Regions from separate parts of the Bradyrhizobium sp. HKCCYLRH2047 genome, predicted to be linked through region 4. Evidence: predicted binding sites of a transcription regulator. Region 4 holds the regulator's gene; each other region holds the start of a gene.
The links. Region 4 encodes HrcA, which represses chaperone genes, less so after heat shock. Its sites were predicted from a motif close to GTTAGCACTCNCNNNNNGNGAGTGCTAAC; they were not measured.
Positions count from the first base shown of each region.

Region 1: groES (co-chaperone GroES) is a predicted target of HrcA. The motif match lies at 2,021-2,049, and genes of this name have one in related genera.
Region 2: groES (co-chaperone GroES) is a predicted target of HrcA. The motif match lies at 1,725-1,753, and genes of this name have one in related genera.
Region 3: groES (co-chaperone GroES) is a predicted target of HrcA. The motif match lies at 1,967-1,995, and genes of this name have one in related genera.

Region 1 is NZ_JBNPUM010000004.1:63,264-66,992, reverse strand. Features, by position in the region: gene ACQR1D_RS10675 (acyltransferase family protein) at 1-493, opposite strand, end outside; gene ACQR1D_RS10670 (cupin domain-containing protein) at 716-1,294, opposite strand; gene ACQR1D_RS10665 (usg protein) at 1,428-1,712, opposite strand; gene groES (co-chaperone GroES) at 2,093-2,407, shown strand; gene groL (chaperonin GroEL) at 2,555-3,729, shown strand, end outside.
Region 2 is NZ_JBNPUM010000008.1:34,863-38,591, forward strand. Features, by position in the region: gene groL (chaperonin GroEL) at 1-1,208, opposite strand, end outside; gene groES (co-chaperone GroES) at 1,330-1,626, opposite strand; gene ACQR1D_RS19545 (hypothetical protein) at 1,958-2,464, shown strand; gene ACQR1D_RS19550 (protein phosphatase CheZ) at 2,579-3,358, opposite strand; gene ACQR1D_RS19555 (L,D-transpeptidase) at 3,666-3,729, shown strand, end outside.
Region 3 is NZ_JBNPUM010000003.1:594,440-598,168, reverse strand. Features, by position in the region: gene groL (chaperonin GroEL) at 1-1,497, opposite strand, end outside; gene groES (co-chaperone GroES) at 1,538-1,852, opposite strand; gene ACQR1D_RS10030 (trypsin-like peptidase domain-containing protein) at 2,075-3,169, shown strand; gene ACQR1D_RS10025 (diguanylate cyclase domain-containing protein) at 3,315-3,729, shown strand, end outside.
Region 4 is NZ_JBNPUM010000001.1:322,962-326,690, reverse strand. Features, by position in the region: gene ACQR1D_RS01520 (hypothetical protein) at 1-225, shown strand, start outside; gene grpE (nucleotide exchange factor GrpE) at 381-1,001, opposite strand; gene hrcA (heat-inducible transcriptional repressor HrcA) at 1,132-2,220, opposite strand; gene rph (ribonuclease PH) at 2,395-3,108, shown strand; gene rdgB (RdgB/HAM1 family non-canonical purine NTP pyrophosphatase) at 3,105-3,729, shown strand, end outside.

The DNA.
Region 1 (3,729 bases), on a different contig from region 4:
CCACGGGCAGCACCAGATAGAACTGCTCTTCGACCGCCAGCGACCAGGTATGCAGCAGCGGCTTCTCGACCGCCGCGTGGTCAAAATAGCCGGACTGCAGCCAGAAGAAGATGTTCGAGGTGAAGGTGACGACGGCGGCCGCGGAACGGAGGAACTCGGCGCGCTCGGAGCCCAGCATGTCCTGCGACGCCGGGAGCGCCGCGAACGCCACCATGGCGTAGAGCGCCGGCAGCAGCCGCCGCACCCTCCGCTCGTAGAATTGCGCGAACGAGAAGCGGCCCTGCGCCATCTCTGCCGCGATGATGCCGGTGATCAGGTATCCTGAGATGACGAAGAAGATGTCGACGCCGACGAAGCCGCCGAAGATCGCCGGCGCCTCGAAATGGAATGCGACGACGGAGAGCACCGCAATGGCGCGCAGCCAGTCGATGTCCTCGCGATGGCCTGCACCTGAAGCCGAGCCGGCGCCCGCGTTGGCGATGCGAGGCTGCATCGATGCACGCGTGCGAGGCGCGCACGCAATGGTCGGAGCGAACTGGACGACGAAGCGCGGCAACGGGACGGGTACGCCTTTACGCAAGCCCGCGATGAATACGTCTGACGGATTCGTCGCCGGCCCATCCGTCCCAATGACGCGAGACCGGATGTCAACACACACGCGCGATGGGACCGCCGTCCACCGCGTCGCGGATGTTTCCATCCATTTCTGTCGGCTTTACGTCGACAGTTCGACGGTTTTGAAGTCGGCCGGCAGGATCACCTCGAGCAGCTCGACGTCGTCGGAATAGTCGAGGATCATGTGGCGGATCTTCGGCGGCTGGGTCCAGCAGCTGCCCTCCTTCATCAGCGTCTCGCCGACGCCTTCGAGGTAGCTCTTCACCCAACCCTTGAGCACATAGACCATCTGGAAGTCGACCGCATGGGTGTGCAGCTTGGAGACTTCCTGCGGATTGCACGGTGGCAGCATGCGGATGACATGCGCGCGCGCCAGGCCGTGGGTCGCGTCGGCGATGCCGAGGTCGCGATAATGCGCATAGGCGCGCAGGCCGTCGGCCTTGAAGTCCTCCTCGCGGTGATGGCTGATCGCGACCTTCTGCTTGCGCCGGCGCGGCGCCGGTGCTGGCCGCCCCTTGCTCACGAGCGCCTTGCGCGCGGACGGTGTGGCCGCCCTGCCCGGCTTGGCGGCTGTCTTGGCGACAGTCTTCGCCGTCGGCCTTGTCTTTGCGACCTTACGCGGCGCCGCCTTCGCGGCGGCGCGTGATGATGATGTGGTGCTGCGGCTCTTCTTGGCCATGGCGCTCTCCCTGCGAGTCCTCGGGTCAGAGGCTATCACAATTGGGGGGACTCGGCAGAGCTCCAACAAAGGTCGTCATTCCGGGGCGTGCGCAGCACGAGCCCGGAATGACACCGATGGCGGGGTTGTCAGCTCAATGCAGCACGAACACGCCGTCGACGGCGCGCAGCTCGGCGGGCTTGATCAGCTTGGAATGCGCCACGGTGACCGAGTACAGCGGGCCCTCGATCTTCTCCTCCCAGAACGCCAGGAAGTCCTGCAGCGCAGGGAATTTCGGAAACAGGTCGTAGTTCTGCCAGACATAGGTCTGCAGCAGCGAGCGATGGTCCGGCATCCGATACAGGATCTGCGCGGTCGTCAGCCCGTAACCCAGCACCTGTTTCCGAAAGTCCTCGGAAACCTCAACCCTCGACACCATGCCAACCTCCGTTTCTGGAGCGCATGTCCGTGTGGCCAACCGGGGATGGAGCCACCCGGCAACGATGCGCTCACTGCCTAGAAATGTGACGCATGTCCTCAACCCATCTCAAGCTTAAATGTTTAACGACATGTTGAAAAATGCTGCATTAGCAGCCACTTAGCCCAGGTGCTAATACGGGGTTTCGCGGTTCGTTCCGCCTCCGTTAACGCTGTCGGAACGCTTTGGCAGAGCCCGCGATCGACTGCTAATTTTTCTGCTACAAGGCCTTGCCCGGCATAAAACTCTCCCCTAAATCCAGCCCGCGTGCTGGCACTCGCTGGCGCCGACTGCCAAATCTCCAGAAACTGACAATCGCTTCAATACCTTAGGAGGACTGTATGGCTTTCCGTCCGCTTCACGACCGCGTCGTGGTCAAGCGCATCGACGCCGAAGAGAAGACCGCTGGCGGCATCATCATCCCCGACTCGGCCAAGGAAAAGCCCTCGCAGGGCGAAGTGATCGCGGTGGGCCCCGGCGCCCGCGACGAGAGCGGCAAGCTGGTCCCGCTCGACGTTCAGGTCGGTGACCGCGTGCTGTTCGGCAAGTGGTCGGGCACCGAGGTCAAGATCGACGGCCAGGAGCTGCTCATCATGAAGGAAAGCGACATCATGGGCGTGCTCACCGACACCGCGGCGAAGAAGAAGGCCGCCTAAGCGCCGTTGCCCCTCGTCCTGAGGAGCCGGCTTTAGCCGGCGTCTCGAAGGATGAGGCCCCAACCACCTCCTCATCTCGTCCTTCGAGACGCCCGCTGCGCGGGCTCCTCAGGACGAGGATCTCGATCAAAACCAGGGAAACCCAATATGTCAGCGAAAGACGTAAAGTTCGGCGTCGAAGCCCGCGACCGCATGCTGCGCGGCGTGGACATTCTCGCCAATGCCGTGAAGGTCACGCTCGGTCCGAAGGGCCGCAACGTCGTCCTCGACAAGTCGTTCGGCGCTCCGCGCATCACCAAGGACGGCGTCACCGTCGCCAAGGAGATCGAGCTCGACGACAAGTTCGAGAACATGGGCGCGCAGATGGTGCGCGAGGTCGCCTCGAAGTCCGCTGACGCGGCCGGCGACGGCACCACCACCGCGACCGTGCTGGCCCAGGCCATCGTGCGCGAAGGCGCCAAGGCGGTTGCCGCCGGCATGAACCCGATGGATCTGAAGCGCGGCATCGACCTCGCGGTCGAGGCGGTCGTCGCCGATCTCGTCAAGAACTCCAAGAAGGTCACGTCGAACGACGAGATCGCCCAGGTCGGCACCATCTCCGCCAACGGCGACTCCGAGATCGGCAAGTTCCTCGCCGACGCCATGAAGAAGGTCGGCAACGAGGGTGTCATCACGGTCGAGGAAGCCAAGTCGCTCGAGACCGAGCTCGACGTCGTCGAGGGCATGCAGTTCGATCGCGGCTACATTTCTCCGTACTTCGTGACCAATGCCGACAAGATGCGCGTTGAGATGGACGACGCCTACATCCTCATCAACGAGAAGAAGCTGTCGTCGCTGAACGAGCTGCTGCCGCTGCTCGAGGCCGTGGTGCAGACCGGCAAGCCGCTGGTGATCGTCGCCGAGGACGTCGAGGGCGAGGCGCTGGCCACGCTCGTCGTCAACCGTCTGCGTGGTGGCCTGAAGGTTGCTGCCGTCAAGGCGCCGGGCTTCGGCGACCGCCGCAAGGCCATGCTGCAGGACATCGCGATCCTGACCGGCGGCCAGGCGATCTCGGAAGATCTCGGCATCAAGCTCGAGAACGTCAACCTCTCCATGCTCGGCCGCGCCAAGAAGGTGATGATCGACAAGGAGAACACCACGATCGTCAACGGCGCCGGCAAGAAGGCTGACATCGAGGCGCGCGTGGCGCAGATCAAGGCGCAGATCGAGGAGACCACCTCGGACTACGACCGTGAGAAGCTGCAGGAGCGTCTGGCCAAGCTCGCCGGCGGCGTCGCGGTGATCCGCGTCGGCGGCGCGACCGAGGTCGAGGTCAAGGAGCG
Region 2 (3,729 bases), on a different contig from region 4:
GTCGCGTTGAGGGCGTCCTCGACGCGGTCCTTCTTCTCCTTGACCTCGATCTCGGTCGCGCCGCCGACGCGGATCACCGCGACGCCGCCCGCGAGCTTGGCGAGACGCTCCTGCAGCTTCTCACGGTCGTAGTCCGAGGTGGTCTCCTCGATCTGCGCCTTGATCTGGCCGACGCGTGCCTCGATATCGGCCTTCTTGCCGGCACCGTTGACGATCGTGGTGTTCTCCTTGTCGATCACGACCTTCTTGGCGCGGCCGAGCATCTTCACCGTGACGTTCTCGAGTTTCATGCCGAGATCTTCCGAGATCAGCTGACCGCCGGTCAGGATCGCGATGTCCTCGAGCATGGCCTTGCGGCGGTCACCGAAGCCCGGCGCCTTGACGGCCGCGACCTTGAGGCCGCCGCGCAGGCGGTTGACGACCAGCGTGGCCAGCGCCTCGCCCTCGACGTCCTCGGCGATGATCAAGAGCGGACGGCCCGACTGCACCACGGCTTCGAGCACCGGCAGCATGGCCTGCAGGCCGGACAGCTTCTTCTCGTGCAGCAGCACGTAGACGTCGTCGAGCTCGGCGGTCATCTTCTCGGCATTGGTGACGAAGTAGGGCGAGAGATAGCCGCGGTCGAACTTCATGCCTTCGACGATGTCCACCTCGGTGTCGAGCGACTTGTTCTCCTCGACCGTGATGACGCCCTCGTTGCCGACCTTCTGCATCGCCTGGGCGATCATCTTGCCGATCGCGGCGTCGCCATTGGCGGAGATGGTGCCGACCTGGGCGACCTCGGAGGACGCAGCGACCGGCTTGGCGCGCTTCTCGATGTCCTTGATCACGGCGGCCACCGCGATGTCGATGCCGCGCTTGAGGTCCATCGGGTTCATGCCGGCGGCAACGGCCTTGGCGCCCTCGCGCACGATGGCCTGGGCCAGCACGGTCGCGGTGGTGGTGCCGTCACCGGCGGTGTCGTTGGTCTTGGAGGCGACCTCGCGCAGCATCTGCGCGCCCATGTTCTCGAACTTATCCTCCAGCTCGATCTCCTTGGCGACGGTGACGCCGTCCTTGGTGATGCGCGGAGCGCCGAAGCTCTTCTCGATGACGACATTGCGGCCCTTCGGGCCGAGCGTCACCTTGACGGCGTTGGCGAGAATGTCGACGCCGCGCAGCATGCGGTCGCGTGCGTCGCCGGCGAATTTGACGTCCTTGGCTGCCATTTCAAAATTCTCCTGGAGTAGACCTCGACGGCGAGGGGCGTGATCGCCCGTCTGTCGCCGGAACGAGGTTGCAGAGCATTTTCGCCCGGGGCGGCTGATCGCCGCCCCCGACAGGTCGGGATCAGGCGACGACGCCCATGATGTCGGACTCCTTCATGATCAGGAGCTCCTCGCCGTCCAGCTTGACCTCGGTGCCGGACCACTTGCCGAACAGCACGCGGTCGCCGACCTTGACGTCGATCGGGATCAGCTTGCCGCTCTCGTCGCGGCCGCCCGGGCCGACGGCGACGACTTCGCCCTGCGAGGGCTTTTCCTTGGCGCTGTCGGGAATGATGATGCCGCCCTTGGTCTTCTCTTCGGCGTCGATGCGCTTAACCACGACGCGGTCGTGCAGGGGACGAAACTTCGATTTGGCCATGACGGATCCCTTTTGGGGTGCTTGGATAAGTGTTGCTGTCGGAGGAAATCTGAATGCGACCACATTTGACGCCCACTTGGCGCCAACTGGCTCGCAGCCTTAGCAATCGCGCCCTCCGAGTGCTAAAGACCGCTCGGGGAAATATGGCTTGCGGCTGTTCCTGTCAAGCAACGGCCAGCCGTTAAGCCGTTCTTGAGGCTGTTAGGGGGATGTTGTCCGGGGCCAGACATGTTAGTGGAGCGGCGTCGTCATCCGACGTCATTGCTCTGACGAGCGTTTTGCGCTTGGTTGCCGGACGGGGCAGCCACGATTCTGTTCCTAAGGGGATGCCATGACGAGTTCACGGTGCGCGCGGCCGGTTGCCAATCTCGCGATCGCGTCGGCGCTCACGATGCTTCTGGGAGCGTGCACGGGCTTCAGCCTGTCGCCGTCGCCCCCCATGCAGACCGAGGCGCCGGTCGAGCCCGAGGTTCCGGCGACGATCCGCCCCGAGGATCTCGTGGGCAAATGGGGCCTCGCCGCCTACAACAATCCGAATGACCGCGCGCGCACCGAGAAGATGGCTCTGGCGCAGTGCAAACAGCCTTACGTCATCGGGGCAGGCACGTCCGGCGGTGTCGTGATGCATCTGGCCGACCAGGCGACTCCCCAGGAACTGCGCCTGAAGGGGTCGGCCAGCGGCAAGAACTACATCGGCCCGGCCGGACCGCCCGGCGGCGAGCAGGACCGCGAGGTCATCTCCTTCGATGGCCGTGTGCTGATCACCCGCTTCGTCGACAAGGATGCGGCGACCCGTTACCAGACGATGGTCTACGTCCGCTGCGGGCCGCGCGCCTGAGATCCGGGCGATCACCCCGCAAAGGTCGAGAGTCGAACGTAAAACGCCGGCGACAGCGCCGGCGTTCTGTATGGTGACGTTGCCTGGAGCGGTCGCTGGGACTGGCCGCCGACCTCAGTTGAACATCGCGTCGATGTCGTCCTGCGAGGCGTGGCCGACCTCGCCCGCCGCCTTCGGGCCGTTCAGCAGCCTGGCGTCGCCCTCGCGGGTGTCGACGATCGGCGGCACATGCGCCTTGATGGCGTCGACGCCGCCCCAGATGTCCATCATCACCACGATGTGGTGCTCGATGAACTTCATGGTGGTCATGACCTTGTTGATGCGCTGGCCGGTCAGGTCCTGGAAGTTGCAGGCCTCGAAGATCGAGACCACGCGCTCCTGGATCTCTTCGCTCAGGATCTTCTGCTGGTCCGCCGAGTCCACCTTGGACAGCGCGCTCGCGGCCTGGTCGATCGCCTCCGCGGCTTCGAGGATCTGCTGCGTCGCCTGCTCGGTGCCGCCGACGACCGCGCCGAGCTCGCCGTTGACCTTGGCCATCTCCTCGCCGTTGAAGCTCTTGGCATGGAGGGTCGCGATCTCGCCCTTGGTGCGGTTGATCGCGTCGTGGATCAGGTCGAGCTCGACCTTGAGCTTTTCGCACTGCTCGATCTGGGCACGATAGGTCTCGAGCAGCGCGCGCGCTTCGGCGACCTCGCGTGCGGCGGATTCTTCGATGGCGGCGTTGGCCGTGTTGCTACCTCCGCTGCGGATGGCGTTGGCCATCTGGGAGCGGATCGCGCGCAGCTCGTCCATGATTTCCTTGTGGTTGGGGCCGATCTCGCCGCCCACGAAGTCGGGCTCCGGCATATGGCCGACGATTGCTTCTTCGATACGGAAACGCTTGCGAACAGCCATGATAGTATCCCTGACCTCTTGTTCGGATCAGTTCTACGCAGAGCCTATTTAACATCGCGTTCACGCCAGGAACCGCGGTTGAGCAACGCTGGCGTGCATCGTGCGTCAACTATTAACCATGCCTCGCCGGCCTTCACGCAAAATAAACGCTAGCCATCAAAACCGCCGTCGTATGCAGCGATGGTGAATCCCGGCGCCTCCCGCGTTTACCAAAGCGATCGGGTTTTGCTCTTTATTGACGATACGCGGCGGCGTTGCCGCCTCGCGCGACGAACAGTCTCCAGACGAAACAGTACAGAGTACGTCGATGTTCAAATCATTCTCCACGGCGCTGCTGGCCGGCGCATGCGCATTCTATTCAGGTCTGGATC
Region 3 (3,729 bases), on a different contig from region 4:
CTTGGCCGGGTCGATCACGCCGGCCTGCACCAGATCCTGGTACTCGCCGGTCGCGGCGTTGAAGCCCCAACCATAGGCATCCTTCTCCAGGAGCTTGCCGACCACCAGCGAGCCGTCCTCCCCGGCGTTCTGCACGATCTGCCGCACCGGCACCTGGATGGCGCGGCGGACGATGTCGACGCCGGCCTTCTGGTCGGCATTGGCGGTCTTGACGCCGTCGAGCACCTTGGTGGCGCGCAGCAGCGCCACGCCGCCGCCGGGCAGGATGCCCTCCTCCACCGCGGCGCGGGTGGCGTGCAGCGCATCGTCGACGCGGTCCTTGCGCTCCTTGACCTCGACCTCGGTGGCGCCGCCGACCCGGATCACCGCGACGCCGCCGGCGAGCTTGGCCAGCCGCTCCTGCAGCTTCTCGCGGTCGTAGTCGGAGGTGGTCTCCTCGATCTGCAGCTTGATCTGCTGCGCGCGGGCCTCGATGTCGGCCTTCTTGCCGGCGCCGTCGACGATGGTGGTGTTCTCCTTGTCGATCACGACCTTCTTGGCGCGGCCGAGCATCGACAGGGTCACGTTCTCCAGCTTGATGCCGAGATCCTCGGAGATGGTCGTGCCGCCGGTGAGGATCGCGATGTCCTCCAGCATCGCCTTGCGGCGATCGCCGAAGCCCGGCGCCTTGACGGCCGCGATCTTCAGGCCGCCACGCAGCTTGTTGACGACCAGGGTCGCCAGCGCCTCGCCCTCGACGTCTTCAGCCACGATCAGCAGCGGCTTGCCCGACTGCACCACGGCCTCGAGCAACGGCAGCATGGTCTGCAAGCCCGACAGCTTCTTCTCGTGGATCAGGATGTAGGGATCCTCGAGCTCGACCCGCATCTTCTCGGAGTTGGTGACGAAGTACGGCGAGACATAGCCGCGGTCGAACTGCATGCCCTCGACCACTTCCAGCTCGGTATCGAGGCTCTTGGCCTCCTCGACCGTGATCACGCCCTCGTTGCCGACCTTCTGCATGGCCTCGGCGAGGAAACGCCCGATCTCATTGTCGCCATTGGCCGAGATGGTGCCGACCTGGGCGATCTCGTCGTTGCTGGTGATCTTCCTGGCGTGCGCCTTGAGGTCCGCGACGATCGCGTCGACGGCGAGATCAATGCCGCGCTTGAGATCCATCGGGTTCATGCCGGCGGCCACCGACTTGGCGCCCTCCTTCACGATGGCCTGGGCGAGCACGGTGGCGGTCGTGGTGCCGTCGCCGGCGAGATCGGCGGTCTTCGAGGCCACCTCGCGCACCATCTGGGCGCCCATGTTCTCGAACTTGTCCTCCAGCTCGATCTCCTTGGCGACCGTGACGCCGTCCTTGGTGATGCGCGGCGCGCCGAACGATTTCTCGATCACGACATTGCGGCCCTTGGGGCCGAGCGTGACCTTCACGGCATTGGCGAGGATGTCGACGCCGCGCAGCATGCGGTCGCGCGCGTCGGTGGAAAACTTCACGTCCTTGGCAGCCATGTTCGTCGTCTCCTTTCCTTCGATGACTGTCAGTTGGGGATCAGGCGGCCTTCTTCGCCGCGGCGGGCGCGTCGATGATGCCGAGCAGGTCGCTCTCCTTCATGATCAGGAGATCCTTGCCGTCGATCTTGACCTCGGTGCCCGACCACTTCGCGAACAACACGCGGTCTCCCGGCTTGACGCCGAGGGCGACCTGCTGCCCCTGCTCGTTCCGCGCCCCCGGACCCGCGGCAACGATCTCGCCCTCCTGCGGCTTCTCCTTCGCGGTGTCGGGAATGATGATGCCGCCCTTGGTCTTCTCCTCGGCATCGATGCGGCGCACGAGCACGCGGTCGTGCAATGGACGGAAATGCATGCACATCCTCCTTTACAGATCAGCGATGTCATAAGCCTCGGGTCCCATCAGGCCCCCGGGCGAGCAACGACCTAGGAAAGCCGAACTTTTCGTTCAAGAGGGTCACGCAAATTTTTTGGCACTCTCGGGGAACGATTGCCAGCCCGGCTCTTGAACCGGGCCGGCCGCCTTCCCAGCTCTGTCGTCGCCAAAAAATCCTGATCGCGCTTGTTGGGGATCACGATGCAGCTTCCGCCTTCTCTCCGGGCCGTCCTGGCGCCTGCCATCCTGCTTTGCCTGATGACCGGGCCTGCCTTGGCCCAAATTCCCGATCTCAAGCTCGGCCGGGTGCCGACGCTCGCGCCGCTGGTCAAGGAGGTGACGCCGGCCGTCGTCAACATCTCGGTCGAGGGCAAGGTCCGCCAGGACAACCCGCTCTACCAGGACCCGCTGTTCCGCGAGTTCTTCGACGTGCCGAAGCAGGTCGAGAAGCAGATCAGCGCGACCGGCTCCGGCGTCATCGTCGATGCGCAGCGCGGCTACGTGATGACGGCCAACCACGTCGTCGAACACGTCACGACAGCGCAGATCCGCACCAAGGACGGCCGCAAATTCGCCGCCCGCCTGGTCGGGCGCGATCCCGCCACCGACATCGCGCTGCTGCAGATCAGGGACCCGATCGAGCTCAGGGCCATCGCACTCGGCGACAGCGACGCGCTCGAGGTCGGCGACTTCGTGATCGCGGTCGGCAACCCGTTCGGCCTCGGCCAGACGGTCACCTCGGGCCTCGTCAGCGCGCTCGGACGCACGGGCCTGGGCAAGCAGGGCTACGAGGATTTCATCCAGACCGACGCGGCGATCAATCCCGGCAATTCCGGCGGCGCGCTGATCAATCTGCGTGGCGAGCTGGTCGGCATCAACACCGCGATCATCTCGCCCGGCGGCGGCAATGTCGGCATCGGCTTCGCGGTGCCGATCAACATGGCGCGACGGGTGATGGAGCAGCTCGTCGCGAACGGCCGCGTCGATCGCGGCCGCATCGGCGTGACCCTGCTCGACCTCGACGCGCCGGCCGACGGCCGCATTCAAGGCGCGCGCGTCGCCGACGTCACCGTGGGCTCGCCGGCCGAACGCGCGGGGCTGCGCAAGGGCGACATCATCGTGAAGGCGAACGACATGCCGGTGCGCAGCGCCACGCAGGTGCGCAACCTGATCGGCCTCACACCGGTCGGGCAGCGCGTCCGCCTCGTGTTCGAGCGCGACCGCGCGCTCGGCAATGCGACAGTGGAGGTCGCGCCGGTCGCCGAAGAACGCGCACGTGCGCGGACTTCGGGTTGACAATTCAACTTCAGTACGCTGTGAGCTGCGCATACCACGTGGAGTAAATTTTTACCGTGCATCAAGCATGCAGCGAGACGCCGATACCTCTCTAAATGCCTGTTAAGTGCCGTCGCGCTTATTGCAACCCCGCGGAGGTATTGAAATGCGGGGTGATGGTTTGTCGTTCAGTTTGCCACGCTGGCGCGTGACGCGCTGGCTGGCCGACCCGGGATATCCGGTGTCATCAGATATCCGCGCCGCATTGACCGGCGAGCTCTACGGCTGCTGGTCGGTGTTCGCCGGCGGCGCCATCAACACCGTCGCCGTTGCTGCTGCGCTGGCGCTGCGCACACCGAGCCCGCTGTTCATCACCTGGTTCGTGCTCGAGGTCGCGGTCTGCCTGTCGCGGCTGGTCGTGATGATGATCGCCTACCGCCGGGCGCGCGAGCGGCTGGCGACGCCGACCGACATCCACATCCTGCTGTCGGTGGCCTGGAGCGCCAGCGTCGGCTTCGGCGTCGGCATCAGCCTCGCGTCCGGCGACTGGGTGGCCGCGTCACTGACCTGCATCTCCTCGG
Region 4 (3,729 bases):
CGCATCACGATGTCCGAGCCGATCCGCATCGACGGCCAGCCGGCCTATGAGACCCGGATCGACGCCACCAGCGGCAAGGACAATACGCCGGTGACGGTGGTGCAGTGGCTGCGCTTCGGCGGGCCAAACACGTTGCGGATCATCGGCAGCGCGCCGCGCGACCAGTGGTCGGCGGCCTTCCCGCGGTTCCGTGCCGTCCGCGACGGCATCCAGCCAAGAGGCTGAGACCAGCCCGGCATCGGACGGCGTGATCACGCCGGCTGCTCGCCGCGAGACGAACTACAAGGTCGCGCCGACAAACAAGAAGCCACGGGCATCGCTGCCCGTGGCTTCTTCGTTCGACAACAGGACGGCCGCAGAATGCGTGCCCGTGCTCGCCGTCAGGCGGCGCTGTTCGACTGATCGTTGCTCGCCGCGGGCGCCGCCTTGGCGCCGCCCTTGGACACGCCGACCAAAGCGGGGCGCAGCACGCGCTCGCCGATCATAAAGCCGGCCTGCACGACCTGCACCACCGTGCCGGACGGCACCGACGGATCCGGCACCTCGTACATCGCCTGCTGGAAATTGGGGTCGAACTTCTGTCCCGTCGGATCGAACTTCTTGACGCCGTTCTTCTCCAGCGTGTTGAGCAGCGAGCGCTCGGTGAGCTCGACGCCCTCGATCAGCGACTTCAGGCCCGCATCGGCATTGTCGCGCGTCTCCGCCGGCACGGCATCGAGCGCGCGCTGCAGATTGTCGGCGATGTCGAGCACGTCGCGGGCGAAGCCGGTGATGCCGTACATCCGCGCATCGGCGACCTCGCGGGCGGTCCGCTTGCGCAGATTCTCCATCTCCGCCAGCGTGCGCAGCATCTTGTCGCGCGCGTCGGCCGCCTCCTTGGCAAGGGCCTCTGCCGAGCCGGCCTCGGGATCATCGGGCATGATGTAGGGCTTGGAGACGACGGGTTCGCTGGCCTGCGCCGGGTTTTCCGGATCATTCTTATGCAGGTCGGGATCGGTCATGGACAGACTCGCAAGTTCGGCTGACGGGTTTGGGGATATGGGGCGGGATATCGTGCTTTGAGCGTCGAAAATCAAGCGCAGCCTGACCGGCTCGCCGGAGACGCCGTCCGCGGATTAACCATCTCACGCATCAGCCACCCAGCAGCCGGCTGACCAGGCGCGCGGCATAATCGACCGTCGGAATCACCCGGGCATAGTTGAGCCGGGTCGGACCGATGACGCCGAGCACGCCGACGATGCGACCCGTGGCGTCGGAATAGGGCGACACGATCGTCGACGAGCCCGACAGCGAGAACAGCTTGTTCTCCGAGCCGATGAAGATGCGGACACCTTCCGCGCTCTCCGCGCGCCCGAGCAGATCGACGACGCCGCGCTTGGTTTCGAGATCGTCGAACAGCCGCCGGACACGCTCGAGATCTTCGAGTGCATGCAGGTCCTCGAGCAGGTTGGCGTGGCCGCGCACGATGAGCTGCCGCTCGTCGCTGTCGCCGCCGGACCAGCTCGCGACGCCGGCGGCGATCACCTTCTGCGTCAGCTGGTCGAGCTCGGCGCGATCATGCGCCAGCGCGGTCTCGAGCTCGAGCCGCGCTTCCGCCAGCGTCCGCCCTCTGATCCGGGCGTTGAGGAAATTGGACGCTTCGGTCAATGCCGAGGACGGCACGCCCGGCGGCAGGGTCAGGACCCGGTTCTCGACCTGTCCGTCCTCGCCGACCAGAACGACGAGCGCGCGCTCGGGCTCGAGCCTGACGAACTCGATGTGCTTCAGCCGGGTGTTGGATTTGGCGGTTAGAACCACGGCGGCGGCACGGGTCAGACCCGACAGCCGGGTCAGCGCTTCATCCAGCGCCGCCTCGACCGATTGCGCCCGGCCGACGGCCGCGAGCTGGCTCTGGATCGACTGCCGCTCGGCCTCCGTCATGTCGCCGACCTGCATCAGGGCGTCGACGAAGAAGCGCAGGCCGGCTTCGGTTGGCAGCCGGCCGGCCGAGGTGTGCGGCGCGTAGATCAGGCCGAGCTGCTCGAGATCGGCCATGACGTTGCGCACAGAGGCCGGCGACAGCGGAACCGCGATCAGCCGCGAAATGTTGCGCGAGCCGACCGGCTCGCCGGTCGCCAGATAGCTTTCGACGATCTGCCGGAAGATCTCGCGCGAGCGCTCGTTCAGCTGCGCCAGACCGGCCGGCGGTGTCATCAGGTTGATCGGATCGTGGTGGGCCACCAGATGCACTCCTCCCAGCTGCCTATAATGTGTCCATGCGGCGGCTCGGTGGCAAGCCGGTCATGAGGAGGGGGCTCCGGGAGCGACGGGCCCTTGATAAACCCTTGCCGCTGCCGGTCGCGGCTCCTACAAGGCCGTCAAACACCCTCTTTCGCCTCTTTCACGGAGAGAATCATGCGGCCGAGCCGCCGTGCACCGGATGAACTGCGGGCCGTGAGCCTGGAACGCGGCGTCGTCAAATACGCCGAGGGCTCGTGCCTGGTGAAGTTCGGCGACACCCATGTGCTGGTCACCGCCACGCTCGAGGACCGGCTGCCGCCCTGGCTCAAGGGCCAGGGACGCGGCTGGATCACCGCCGAATACGGCATGCTGCCACGCGCCACGCTGGAGCGAACCCGGCGCGAGGCCTCCGCCGGCAAGCAGACCGGCCGCACGGTCGAGATCCAGCGCCTGATCGGCCGCTCGCTGCGCACCGCGATCGACCTGGAAGCGCTCGGCGAGCGCCAGATCACGGTGGACTGCGACGTGCTGCAGGCCGATGGCGGCACGCGCACGGCGTCGATCACCGGCGCCTGGGTCGCGCTGGCCGACTGCATCAAGTGGATGAAGTCGCGCAACATGATCAAGACCGAGGTGCTGCGCGCCAACGTCGCCGCGATCTCCTGCGGCATCTACAACGGCACGCCGGTGCTCGATCTCGACTACGCTGAGGATTCCGAGGCGGAGACCGATGCCAATTTCGTCATGACCGGCGACGGCCGCATCATCGAGGTGCAGGGCACGGCGGAGAAGACGCCGTTCACCGAGGCCGAGTTCCTGGCGCTGATGGCGCTCGCCCGCAAGGGCGTCGCGCGGCTGGTCGACCTGCAGAAGATGGCGGTCGCGTGAACGGTCCGCACCGCAGGCTCACCGGTCGCATCGTCATCGCGACCCACAATCCCGGCAAGCTTGCCGAGATGCGCGAGCTGCTCGCCCCCCATGGCGTCGAGGCGGTGTCGGCCGGCGATCTCGGCCTGGGCGAGCCGGACGAGACCGGCGAGACCTTCCAGGCCAACGCCCGCATCAAGGCGGTCGCCGCGGCCAAGGCCGCGCAGCTTCCGGCCTTTGCCGACGATTCCGGCATCGTGGTTCACGCCCTCGACGGTGCGCCGGGGATCTATTCGGCGCGCTGGGCCGGACCGGACAAGGATTTCACCGGCGCGATGACGCGGATCGAGCGCCTGCTGCAGGAGCGCGGCGCCGCGGGTGCCGACCAGCGCGGCGCTCATTTCGTTTCGGCGCTGTGCGTGGCATGGCCGGACGGCCATGTCGAGGAGGTCGAGGCGCGGGTCGACGGCACGCTGGTCTGGCCGCCGCGCGGCACGGCCGGCTTCGGCTACGACCCGATGTTCCTGCCAGAAGGGCACGATCGCACGTTCGGCGAGATGACCAGCATCGAGAAGCACGGCCTGCCGCCGCTCGGCCTCGGCCTGTCGCACCGGGCGCGCGCCTTCGTGAAGCTCGCGGAGA